Regions from separate parts of the Klebsiella sp. B345 genome, predicted to be linked through region 2. Evidence: predicted binding sites of a transcription regulator. Region 2 holds the regulator's gene; the other holds the start of a gene.
What was found. Region 2 encodes sigma-54, which starts transcription at its own class of promoters, with help from an activator protein. Its sites were predicted from a motif close to GTTGGCACANNTTTCGCTNT; they were not measured.

Region 1: norV (anaerobic nitric oxide reductase flavorubredoxin) is a predicted target of sigma-54. The motif match lies at 3,587-3,606, and genes of this name have one in related genera.

The regions. Positions count from the first base shown of each region.
Region 1 is NZ_CP180443.1:1,867,387-1,873,475, reverse strand. Features, by position in the region: gene ACMYSO_RS08715 (HoxN/HupN/NixA family nickel/cobalt transporter) at 1-899, shown strand, start outside; gene norW (NADH:flavorubredoxin reductase NorW) at 958-2,091, opposite strand; gene norV (anaerobic nitric oxide reductase flavorubredoxin) at 2,088-3,539, opposite strand; gene norR (nitric oxide reductase transcriptional regulator NorR) at 3,727-5,271, shown strand; gene gutQ (arabinose-5-phosphate isomerase GutQ) at 5,234-6,089, opposite strand, start outside.
Region 2 is NZ_CP180443.1:2,399,288-2,405,376, reverse strand. Features, by position in the region: gene rapZ (RNase adapter RapZ) at 1-631, opposite strand, end outside; gene ptsN (PTS IIA-like nitrogen regulatory protein PtsN) at 677-1,165, opposite strand; gene hpf (ribosome hibernation promoting factor) at 1,236-1,523, opposite strand; gene rpoN (RNA polymerase factor sigma-54) at 1,546-2,979, opposite strand; gene lptB (LPS export ABC transporter ATP-binding protein) at 3,027-3,752, opposite strand; gene lptA (lipopolysaccharide ABC transporter substrate-binding protein LptA) at 3,759-4,304, opposite strand; gene lptC (LPS export ABC transporter periplasmic protein LptC) at 4,273-4,848, opposite strand; gene kdsC (3-deoxy-manno-octulosonate-8-phosphatase KdsC) at 4,845-5,411, opposite strand; gene kdsD (arabinose-5-phosphate isomerase KdsD) at 5,426-6,089, opposite strand, start outside.

The sequences.
Region 1 (6,089 bases), 530 kb from region 2:
CGCTGATGGCGGCCAGTCTGCTGGCGTGGGGATATGGCCTGCGTCATGCGGTGGATGCCGATCATATTGCGGCAATTGATAGCGTCACCCGTAAAATGATGCAGCAGGGGCGCCGGCCTTTCGGCGTCGGGGCGTGGTTTTCATTAGGCCATTCGTCGATTGTGGTGCTGGCCTCGGCGGCGATTGCCGCGACGGCCACCGCGTTCGGGCAACAGATGAGCTGGTTTCATGATACCGGCAGCGTGATCGGCACCGCGGTGTCGGCGTTGTTTTTATTGCTGATGGCGTTTGTGAACCTGGTGATTTTGCGCAGCGTCTGGCGTAGTTTTCAGGCGTGGAAGAAGGGCGGTAGCCTCAGCGATGAGGTGGCGACCGGCGGCGGCATGATGAGCTGGCTGTTTGGCAAGACCTTCCGCCTGATCAGCCGCAGCTGGCAGATGTATCTGGTAGGTTTCCTGTTCGGGCTGGGGTTTGATACCGCCACCGAAATCGGCGTGCTGGGCATTTCTGCCGCCAGCGCTTCGAGCGGGATGTCCATCTGGTCCATCATGGTCTTCCCGGCGCTGTTTGCCAGCGGAATGGCGCTGGTGGATACCCTCGACAACGTGCTGATGGTGGGGGCGTATGGTTGGGCATTCAGTAAGCCGCAGCGCAAGCTCTATTACAATATGACCATCACCGGAACCTCTGTGGTGGTGGCGCTGTTTATTGGCGGGCTGGAGGCTTTGGGACTGCTGATGGATAAGTTTTCGCTCAGCGGCGGCCTGTGGCGCTGGGTTGGCGCGCTGAACGATAATCTCGGCGATGCCGGGTTTGTGGTGGTCGGGCTGTTCGTCGCCTGCTGGGTGCTGTCAGTGCTCAACTATCGCTGGCGCGGATACGACAACCTGGCGCGTTGATATTTGCCCGGAGGCGGTGCTGTGCGCCGCCTCCGGGAATAACGTCAGTTGACCCTGATTAACTGACCAGCTGTTTGAGTAGGGCAAAGGCGTCTTTCATACGGTCCTCGCTGACCACAAACGCGCGTAGCTGGTTGTCGGCGTCAACGCCTCTCGCAACCAGACCGTCTTTGGCGGCAACAATATTCCATGTTAAATCGTCACGCTGGGTTGCGCCTGCCAGGTGCAATGGTAAATCCGGCGTTTTGACCTTCACCAGCATCGGCGGCAACGTCAACGCTCCCGACTGTCCCAGCAGATTTTTACTCAGGCACATGGCGCTGAGCAGAATCGGCTGCAGAAATGGCAGCACTTTGCCGTTAATTTCGGCGCAGTCGCCGAGGGCAAAAATCGCCGGATGGCTGCTGCGCAGATGGCTATCGACCATCACGCCACGATTAACCTCAAGGCCTGCCCGACGCGCCAGCGCGGTTTCCGGGCGCAGCCCGGCGGCGGCAACCACCGCATCCACGGTTACGCTGCGCTGGCGATCGACGGTCACGCGGATGCCGTCAGCGGTTTTCTCCAGCCCTTCGAGCTGGGTTTTCAGCATCAGGTGCACGCCCATATCGGCTAACCGATGCTGCAGTCGGCTGCTGGCCTCCGGTGGCATCAGCGCCGACAGCACGCTGGCGGAATTGTCGACCACCGTCACTGCTTTGCCGGCGCGGCAGAAATCCATCGCCAGCTCGCAGCCAATCAGCCCGCCGCCGACGATCAGCACCCGCCGGGCATCACGCAGCTGGCTGTTCGCCGCGCCATATTCTCGCTGGCTGTTCAGGGTCAGCATCAGCTCGCGCCCCGGTACCGGCGGGATAAACGGCGCGGCACCGGTCGCCAGCACCAGCTTGTCATAGCGCCACTCGCGGTCCTGGCTCTTCACCAACTGATTCCCGGCGTCGATATCGCTGACCCAGGTATGCGGAAACAGGCGCAGATTGTACTGCTCGGCAAACTCACCCGCCGTTTGCAAGGTCAGGTCGTCGGCGCTTTGACCGCGGCTGATGACGTGGCTGAGATCCGGTTTGTTGTACTCATCCATGCTGTCGGCGGCGATCAGCGTCAGCGGAACCTGGGCATCCTGCTTACGGATATTTTTCACCAGCTGACGGGCCGCAAAGCCCGAGCCGATGATGACGATGCCATCACTCATTTTGCCTCCGTTGCCAGAACGTCAAAGACCTCTTTGCCGAGAGAGCACTCAGGGCACAGGAAGTTATCCGGTACCTCGCTCCACGGGGTGCCCGGCTGGACGTCCTGGTTCGGTTCTCCTTGCGCCGGATCGTAAATCCACTGGCAGACGCTGCACTGCATTGACGGACCGAGGTCAGCCGCGGCCGCCGCTGCGCAGGCGCAGTCACTCTGCTCCGCCGGGCTTTTTTTATCAGCGCTGACCGGCAGCGGGGAGAGTGCCCACTGGCGGGCGATTTCACGGCCGTGCTCGCGGCAAATATCCAGCGCATCCATGTCCGGGCGCCATTTGGCCTTCAGGCTCAGGGACATCTCAAAACCGGCATCCTGTAAGCGGGTGGAAAGCCTGTCCACCGCGCCGCCGCTCCAGCCGTGAGAGCCAAAAGCGCTGGCACGTTTATTACGAAAACGCAGGCCGGTCATCTCTTCCACCAGACCAGCGATTTTCGGCATCATGACGTTGTTCATGGTGGAGGTGCCCACCAGCACCCCTTTTGAGCGGAACACGTTGGTCAGGATCTCGTTCTTATCGCTGCGGGCGACGTTAAAGATTTTTACCGCCACGCGGGGGTCGATGTCGGTGATGCCCTGGGCGATAGCGTCCGCCATCATGCGGGTGTTGTTGGACATAGTGTCGTAGAAGATGGTGATGCGATCTTCCTGATAATCCGCCGCCCATTTCAGGTACATTTCGACGATTTGCGTCGGGTTATCGCGCCAGACCACGCCGTGGGAGGTGGCAATCATATCGACGGGCAGATTGAAGCCGAGGATTTCGGTAATTTTGGGCGTCACCAGGCGGCTGAACGGCGTCAGGATGTTGGCGTAGTAACGCTGGCACTGTTCGAACAGCTCGGTCTGGTCCACTTCATCATTAAACAGGTGCTCGTCGCAGTAGTGCTGGCCGAAGGCATCGTTGCTGAACAGCACCGCGTCGCCGGTCATGTAGGTCATCATGCTGTCCGGCCAGTGCAGCATCGGGGTTTCCACGAAGATCAGCTGTTTACCGTTGCCGAGATCGAGGCTGTCGCCGGTTTTCACGACGTGGAAATTCCATTCCGGGTGATGATGATGGCCGGTAATGGAGTCGATGGCGTTGGCGGTGCAGTAAATCGGGGTGTCCGGGATGCTGTTCATCAGCTCGGTCAGCGCGCCAGCATGGTCTTCTTCCGCATGGTTAATGACGATGTAGTCGATATCGGCGAGGTCGATTTCGCTGCGCAGGTTTTGCACGAACTCGCGGCTGAATTTATGATCTACGGTATCAATCAGCACATTTTTCTCTTCGCGGATCAGGTAGCTGTTGTAGCTGCTGCCGCGCAACGTTTTGTATTCGGTACCGTGGAAATCACGCACTTCCCAGTCGCGTTGGCCAACCCAATGAATGTTATTTTTAACCAGAATAGACATAGCAACCTCAATTAATTCAGCATTGTTCTAAATAAGATGGTTTGCTTATATCAAGTTGCATGCCAACTTTTTAATGCGTTGATTTTAGTTGATTTATTTTTTTTATTAAAATCTTTAATGTCAAAGTGACAATGGTTAAAATAGTCTTTATGACTATTTTGGTTGTCAAAATGACAATGAGGCAGCGATGCGCTTTTCCGTGGACGTGCTGGCGAAGATCGCCATTGATTTACAAAGCGATATCGGCCATGCCGACCGCTTCTCTCGCCTGATTGCAACGCTGCGCCAGGTGCTGGGCTGTGATGCCTCGGCGCTGCTGCGTTATGAGGCGCATCAGTTTGTACCGCTGGCGATCGACGGACTGGCTGAGGATGTGCTGGGGCGGCGCTTTGCGCTGGCGGGCCACCCGCGGCTGGAGGCGATTGCCCGCGCCGGGGACGTGGTGCGTTTCCCGGCGGACAGCGACCTGCCGGACCCCTATGATGGCCTGATTCCCGGCCATGAGAGCCTGAAGGTGCATGCCTGCGTGGGGCTACCGCTGTTTGCCGGGCAGACCCTGATTGGCGCGCTGACCCTCGACGGTATGGAGGCCGACCGCTTCGATAGTTTCAGTGACGAAGCGCTACGCTTGATAGCCGCGCTGGTGGCGGGGGCGTTGAATAACGCGCTGCTTATTGCGCGGCTTGAGAATCAGAACGTGCTACCAGAGGCGAGTGTTCGCTATACGCCCCCGGACCATCAGGAGATTATCGGGCTGTCGGCGCCGATGGTGCAGCTGAAAAAAGAGATCGATATCGTCGCCGCCTCGGATTTGAACGTCCTGATCAGCGGTGAAACCGGCACCGGCAAAGAGCTGGTGGCGAAAGCGCTCCATCAGGGATCGTCCCGGGCGGCCAATCCACTGATCTATCTGAACTGCGCGGCGCTGCCGGAGAGCGTAGCGGAAAGCGAGCTGTTTGGGCATGTGAAAGGGGCCTTTACCGGAGCGATCAGCAACCGTAGCGGCAAGTTTGAAATGGCCGATAACGGCACCCTGTTCCTCGATGAAATTGGCGAGCTGTCGCTGGCGCTGCAGGCCAAGCTGCTGCGGGTACTGCAATATGGCGATATTCAGCGGGTAGGGGATGACCGCAGCCTGCGGGTTAACGTGCGGGTGCTGGCGGCCACCAACCGCGACCTGCGCCAGGAGGTGATTGAAGGCCGGTTTCGTGCCGATCTCTATCACCGCCTGAGCGTCTTCCCGCTGTCGGTGCCGGCGCTGCGCGAGCGGGAAGATGACGTGGTGCTACTGGCGGGCTATTTCTGCGAGCAGTGTCGGTTACGCATGGGGTTAGGGCAGGTGGTGCTCAGCGATGCGGCTCGTTTGGGGCTGCGCAAGGCACCGTGGCCGGGCAACGTTCGCGAGCTGGAACATGCCATTCATCGTGCGGTGGTGCTGGCGCGGGCGACTCAGACGGCGGATGAGGTACGGCTGGAGCCGCACCATTTCCAGTTTGCCGCCGGAGCGTCACTGCCGCCTGCCGCAACGCCGGTCGCGCTGCAGCACACGATCAATCTGCGCGAGGCAACCGAGGTGTTCCAGCGCGGGGCGATTTCCCGCGCCTTAGCGGATAACCAGCGTAACTGGGCGGCGGCGGCGCGGGCGCTGGAGCTGGACGTCGCCAACCTGCATCGGCTGGCGAAGCGTCTGGGGCTTAAAGGATCCCGGCCTGATAAAAGTTCTGCAGGTTAATGGCACCCACCAGAAGACCGTTTTCATCAACCACCGGCGCGGCGCTGATTTTGTGCTTCATCAGCCGTTCTTTGGCTTCTACCGCGCGGCTTTCGGCCTGAAGGGTGACGCCGTTGCGGGTCATCGCCTGGCTGACGGTATCGTCCAGCGTGCCGCCGCCTACCAGCCAGCGGCGCAGGTCGCCGTCGGTGAAGACGCCCTGGACGCGGTTTTGTCCATCGCAGACGGCAACCAGCCCCAGCCCGGTACGGCTGAGTTCCAGCATCGCGTCCATCACCCGGGTATCCAGTTCAACCCGCGGCACATCGCCATCGCGACGCATCAGGTGGTGAACCTTGTTCAGCAGTCGTGCGCCGAGCGCGCCGGCCGGGTGCGAGCGGGCAAAATCTTCTTCATTGAAACCGCGTGCCTGCATCACCGCCATCGCCAGCGCATCGCCGAGCATCAGGGTGTTGACGGTACTGGAGGTCGGGGCCAGGTGCATCGGGCAGGCTTCACGCTCCACGGTGATATCCAGCACCGCTTTTGCCGCCAGCGCCAGCGGTGAGGTGGATTTGCCGGTCATCGCCAGCAGCGGAATGGCTTTTTCTTCCAGACGCGGGACGATGAGGTCCAGCTCTTTGGCGCCGCCGGAGTAGGATATAAACAGCATCACGTCGCGGCCATCGAGCATCCCGAGGTCGCCGTGCAGCGCTTCCGCCGGATGAACAAAAAAGGCCGGGGTGCCGGTACTGGCGAAGGTGGCGGCCAGCTTTTTGCCAATGTGGCCTGATTTACCGATACCGGAGACCACCAGCTTTCCTTCGCAGTGGAGGATG
Region 2 (6,089 bases):
GGTCAAGGAAGGCCGCCACCGGTTTATCCAGCCCGGTCATTGGACGCAGTTTGGGATCCCAGTGCGGGTTGGGTAGGAAGCGCACGTCGAAGACATAATCGGCATCAATCGGGATGCCGTGCTTAAACCCAAAGGATTCAAAGACCATGGTCAGTTCGCGCTCACGCTTACCGAGCAGGCGCGTACGCAGCATTTCTGCTAGTTCATGCACCGACATTTCGGAGGTATCGACGATCAGGTCTGCGCGGGAACGCAACGGTTCCAGCAGGGCGCTCTCTTCGTCAATTGCGCTTTCAAGCGACAGATTCTTGCTCGACAACGGGTGCAGACGGCGCGTGTCGCTATAGCGGCGGATCAGCGTGTTACGGTCGGCATCAAGGAACAGGAGCTGAGGTGAAAACGTCTCTGGCAGGTTTTTCATGGCCTGCTCAAAGATCTCCGGTGATTCCGGCATATTGCGCACGTCAATGCTGACGGCTGCTGACATGTTTCTGTCGGCCAGCGAGCGGGCCAGTTCGGGCAGCAGCACAACCGGCAGGTTATCTACGCAGTAGAAACCCATATCTTCCAGTGCCCGCAGGGCAACGGATTTCCCCGAGCCTGAGCGGCCACTGACGATCATCAGTACCATGTACCGTTTCTCCTCAGTACGATAAAGAATGAAGTGCGACTCTCGTTAACTATCATCGCTGCTTCCTGCTTCGGTGATGATCTCATACAGTTCTTCATCGCTTTGCGCTGCGCGCAGGCGACGACAAATGGTTTTATCTGCCAGTCGCTTCGCCACCAGCGACAGCGTATGCAGATGAGTCTTGGTCTGATCGGCCGGCACCAGAAGTGCAAACAGCAGATCGACCGGCTGGTTGTCGATGGCATCAAATGCAATCGGGGTTTCCAGCTGGACAAATACGCCAACCGCACGCAGCGTATCCTCTTCGAGCTTGCCATGAGGAATGGCAATCCCATTGCCAATCCCGGTGCTGCCCATTTTCTCGCGAGTGAGAATAGCTTCAAACACCAGTTGTGGCGGTAAACCTAGCTGTTTAGCTGCCAGCTCACTGATGATTTCCAGCGCGCGTTTTTTGCTCTGGCAGTGAACCTGGCTACGGGTACATTCCTGGTTAAGGACGTTGCTCAGTTGTAGAGCCGAATCGTTGTTCATCATAATTTCACCTGAGCGCCCCTTGCCTGCTACCCATTAAAGCGGGTAACAGGCGAGAGCAACGCCCGGACAATTAGTGTTGTTTTAGTTTATCTTTATGTTTTGTTAACTGTCTTGCCAGCTTATCGATAAGACCATCGATAGCGGCGTACATATCCTGCCCTTCCGCACTGGCATGGATTTCGCCACCGTTGACATGCAGATTGGCATCCGCAATTTGCGTTACCTTCTCTACTTTTAACACAATGTAGACCTGGTTGATCCGGTCGAAAAACTGCTCCAGTTTGCTGAACTTCGCGTTAACGAAGTCGCGCAGTGCAGGGGTGATCTCGACGTTGTGTCCTGTAATGTTGAGCTGCATAGTGTCTTCCTTATCGGTTGTGTCAGACCAGTTGTTTACGCTGGTTGGACGGCGGAATGGATAAAGACTCTCGGTACTTGGCAACGGTACGGCGCGCGACCATGATACCTTGTTCGGACAGTATGGTGGTGAGCTTACTGTCACTCAACGGCTTCGCGGGGTTCTCCGCGGCGATTAACTTCTTCACCAGCGCACGAATGGCGGTGGACGATGCCTCGCCGCCGCCTTCGGTACTGACGTGGCTGGAGAAGAAATACTTCAGCTCAAAAATACCGCGCGGACTGTGCAGGTATTTTTGAGTGGTGACACGTGAAATGGTGGATTCATGCATTTCGACGGCCTGGGCAATATCCGCCAGCACCATCGGTTTCATATACTCTTCGCCCTGCTCGAAGAAGGCCTGCTGCTGCTCGACGATGCAGCGGCTGACGCGCAGCAGCGTATCGTTACGGCTTTCCAGGCTCTTAATTAGCCAGCGGGCTTCCTGCAGGTTGCTGCGGATAAACTGGCTGTCGGCGTCATTGCGAGAGCTGTTACCCATTGCGGCATAGTGCTGATTGATTTTCAGACGCGGGATACTGTCGGAATTCAGCTCCACTACCCAGCGGTCGCTAACCTTGCGTACCAGAACGTCAGGAATGACGTACTCTGGCTCACTGGTCTGGATCGACTGGCCTGGGCGAGGATCGAGCGACTGGATCAGGTTAACCGCTTCTTTCAGCACATCTTCTTTAAGGCGCGTCACGCGCATTAAGGAACGAAAATCATGGTTGGCGAGCAGATCAAGATGATCGCTGATGATCAGCCGGGCCTCTTCCAGCCAGGGCGTCTCTTTCGCATATTGTGAAAGTTGAACCAGCAGGCAGTCGCGCAGATCTTTCGCCGCCACGCCAACCGGATCAAAACGCTGGATACGTTTTAGTACCGCTTCAACTTCTTCGAGGCCGATCTCTTCATCGTCGATGCTCTCGACAATGTCTTCGATCCGAATAGTGAGATAGCCCGTATCATCGACGGCATCGACGATAGAGGTGGCGATGGCGCGATCGGTATCGGTAAATGGCGTCAGCTCGACCTGCCACATCAGATAATCCTGCAGGCTTTGGGTCGTTTCGCCTTGATAGACCGGCAGCTCGTCGTCCTGATAGTCAACGCCGTTTCCTGATGGTGTACCGGCGGTGTAGATCTCATCCCAGCTGGCGTCGAGGGGCAACTCCTCCGGCATATCTTTTTGCTCAAGCGCATCGACCGTATCCAGCGATTCGCGGTCCTCGACCTCTTTGGTTTCTACCTCATCGTGAAGATCGGTTTGCTCAAGCAACGGATTACTCTCCAGCGCCTGCTGGAGTTCCTGCTGGAGTTCTAACGTGGACAACTGCAGCAAACGGATAGCCTGCTGCAGTTGTGGCGTCATGGCAAGCTGTTGGCTTAGCCTTAATTGCAAACCTTGCTTCATATTCAGGGCAAATATCTCCGGCTAAAACGTCTGTAACCTCTACCCTATCAGAGTCTGAAGTCTTCCCCAAGATACACGCGCTTAACCTGCTCGTCTTCAAGGATTTGCTGAGGCGTGCCGTGGGCAATCAGGTGACCCTGGCTAACGATATAGGCACGTTCACAAACGGCCAGCGTTTCCCTGACGTTATGGTCGGTGATCAGTACCCCAAGACCGCTGTCTCGCAGGTGTTCGATGATCCGTTTGATATCGATAACGGAAATCGGATCCACGCCGGCAAAGGGTTCATCCAGCAGGATAAATTTCGGGTTAGCGGCCAGCGCTCGCGCGATTTCGACACGACGGCGTTCACCACCGGAAAGCGCCTGACCAAGGCTGTCGCGCAGATGTTCAATATGAAACTCTTCCATCAGCTCTTTGGCGCGGTCTTCGCGCTGCTCGCTGCTGAGATCGTCCCGAATCTGCAACACCGCCATCAGGTTATCAAACACGCTCAGGCGGCGGAAAATGGAGGCTTCCTGCGGCAGGTAGCCGATACCCCGACGCGCGCGGGCGTGCAGCGGCAGCAGGCTGATATCTTCATCGTCGATGATAATGTTGCCGGCGTCGCGCGGCACAATGCCCACCACCATGTAGAAGGTCGTGGTTTTACCGGCGCCGTTTGGGCCAAGCAGGCCGACAATCTCGCCGGAGTTCACGGTCAGACTGACATCTTCCACCACGCGGCGGCCTTTATAGGCTTTAGCAAGATTCTTTGCAGTTAATGTTGCCATAACGAATTACTTACCTTTCTTTGACTGATCGCCACTTTTGTCCTGCAGCTGCGAAGGAACCAGAACCGTGGTTACGCGTCCGCCTTTGCTGCTGAACGCCTGCATTTTCTGCTCTTTCACCAGGTAAGTGATCTTGTCACCCTGGATGTTGCTGTCGAGCTGATCCAGGTGCGCGTTGCCGGTCAACACCACAAAATCGTTCTGCAATTCATAATGCATTTTATCGGCGCGGCCTTTCACCGGTTTGCCGTTGTCCTGCATCTGATAGAAGGTAGCCGGGTTGCCATAACCGTCGATCACTTCTTTGCCTTTTTCCCCGCCAGGACGGGTGACGACCACCTTATCCGCGTTGATTTTGATGGTGCCCTGGGTGACGACCACATTGCCGGTAAAGGTGACGATATTGCCCTGCATATCCAGCGACTGCTGATCGGATTCGATGTGGATCGGCTGATCGGTATCACCGGTTTTGGCCAGTGCCGGCAGGCTGGCGGCCAGAATGGCGCTGGCGAGCGCAATCTTAAGGCTGAGTTTGTTTGTTCTGAATTTCATAAGAGGTTCTAACCTTTTCAATCAGCTCGGCAGTTTTGCTGCGCAAGTTACCGCGCATTTTCAGGCCGCTAGAATTAAATGTTGTCCCGTACAACGTCACCAAGTCATCGGAGGTAACATCTTGTGTTACCAGGTTTATCTGGGCGTTATCCGTCGTAATTTTGCGCAGTTGAGAGTCCGCTGTCAGTGCGTTTACCTCAACATGCCCGTAAAGATACAGCATGCGGTCGTTGGTCAGCTTTGCCTTGTCTGCTTTGATAGACCAGGTCGGGACCTTATTGGTGTCAAAGGTCGTCATTACCGGTTTGGTGAACCACGATAGCGCCTCGGCGGAAAAATACTCCACGTGCTCAGCGATTAAGCGATAGTTAAGCGCCCCTTCAGGGCTGTAGACCACGGTATCGGTATGCTCACTGGTGTACGTTGGGTCAGCAGGATTGGCCTCTGGTGCAGGCGCGTCGTCCGTACCCGCCAGATTCAGGCCTATCAGGACCAGCGCGACCAGCGATAGTAAAATAATAACCCAACGTCTGGTTTTACTCATATTGATTGTCCTTTGGCCTCATCCAGCTTGCCCTGCGCCAGGAGTAACAAATCGCAGACTTCTCGTACCGCTCCACGCCCGCCATTGATGCGAGTGATGTAGTTCGCTCGGGGCAGCAGCAGAGGGTGGGCATCTGCCACCGCAACGCTCAGCCCGACTTCTGCCATCACCGGCCAGTCGATCAGGTCATCGCCAATGTAGGCAACTTCCTCCGGATGGACCGCCAGCTTGCTTAATAAGTCACGGAATGCCAGCAGTTTATCAGACTGCCCTTGATACAGGTGCGTAATGCCAAGCGTCTGACAACGGTCTTCTACCAGTTTAGCTTTTCGCCCGGTAATAATCGCGACTTCAATACCGGAAGTCAGTGCACAGCGGACCCCATAACCATCCCGTACGTTAAACGCCTTCAGCTCTTCACCGTGGTTACCCATGTAGATAAGACCGTCGGACAGCACGCCGTCAACGTCGAGGATGAGTAAACGGATCTTCGCCGCCCGCTCGATAAACTCAGCGCTTACCGGTCCGTAACAGGTTGCCAGCAGAGCATCAGCATTATTCATTATTTTATCCTTACTTACACTACGCCTGCGCGCAGGAGATCGTGCATATGTACCACACCCAACAGATGGTCGCCATCGGCAACTAACACGCAGGTGATATGACGTGACTGCATCAGGTTCAGCGCATCCACGGCCAGAATGCCGGGGCGGATGCGGATCCCCCCCGGTGTCATCACCTCGGCGATGCTGGCGTTACGCATATCGACGCCGGTATCGAACACCCGGCGCAGGTCACCATCGGTGAAGATTCCAATGATGTTCATGTCGTCGTCGCAGACTGCCGTCATGCCTAAATTTTTACGCGTGATTTCCAGCAGCGCATCGCGCAGGGTTGCCGTCACGTTGACATGCGGGATTTCATCACCCGTATGCATAATATCATTGACCCGCAGCAGCAGCTTACGACCCAGTGCGCCGCCAGGATGCGACAGGGCGAAATCTTCAGCGGTAAAACCACGAGCTTCGAGCAGCGCGACCGCCAGGGCATCACCCATCACCAGTGCGGCGGTAGTGCTGGAGGTCGGGGCCAGCCCTAACGGACAGGCTTCCTTCAATACTTTCACGCAAAGGTGAATATCTGCCGCCCGCGCCATGCTGCTTTCCGGGCGACTGGTCATGCAGATGAGTGGCACCTGCTGGCGTTTCAGGACCGGAATCAGCGCCAGGATCTCGTTTGAT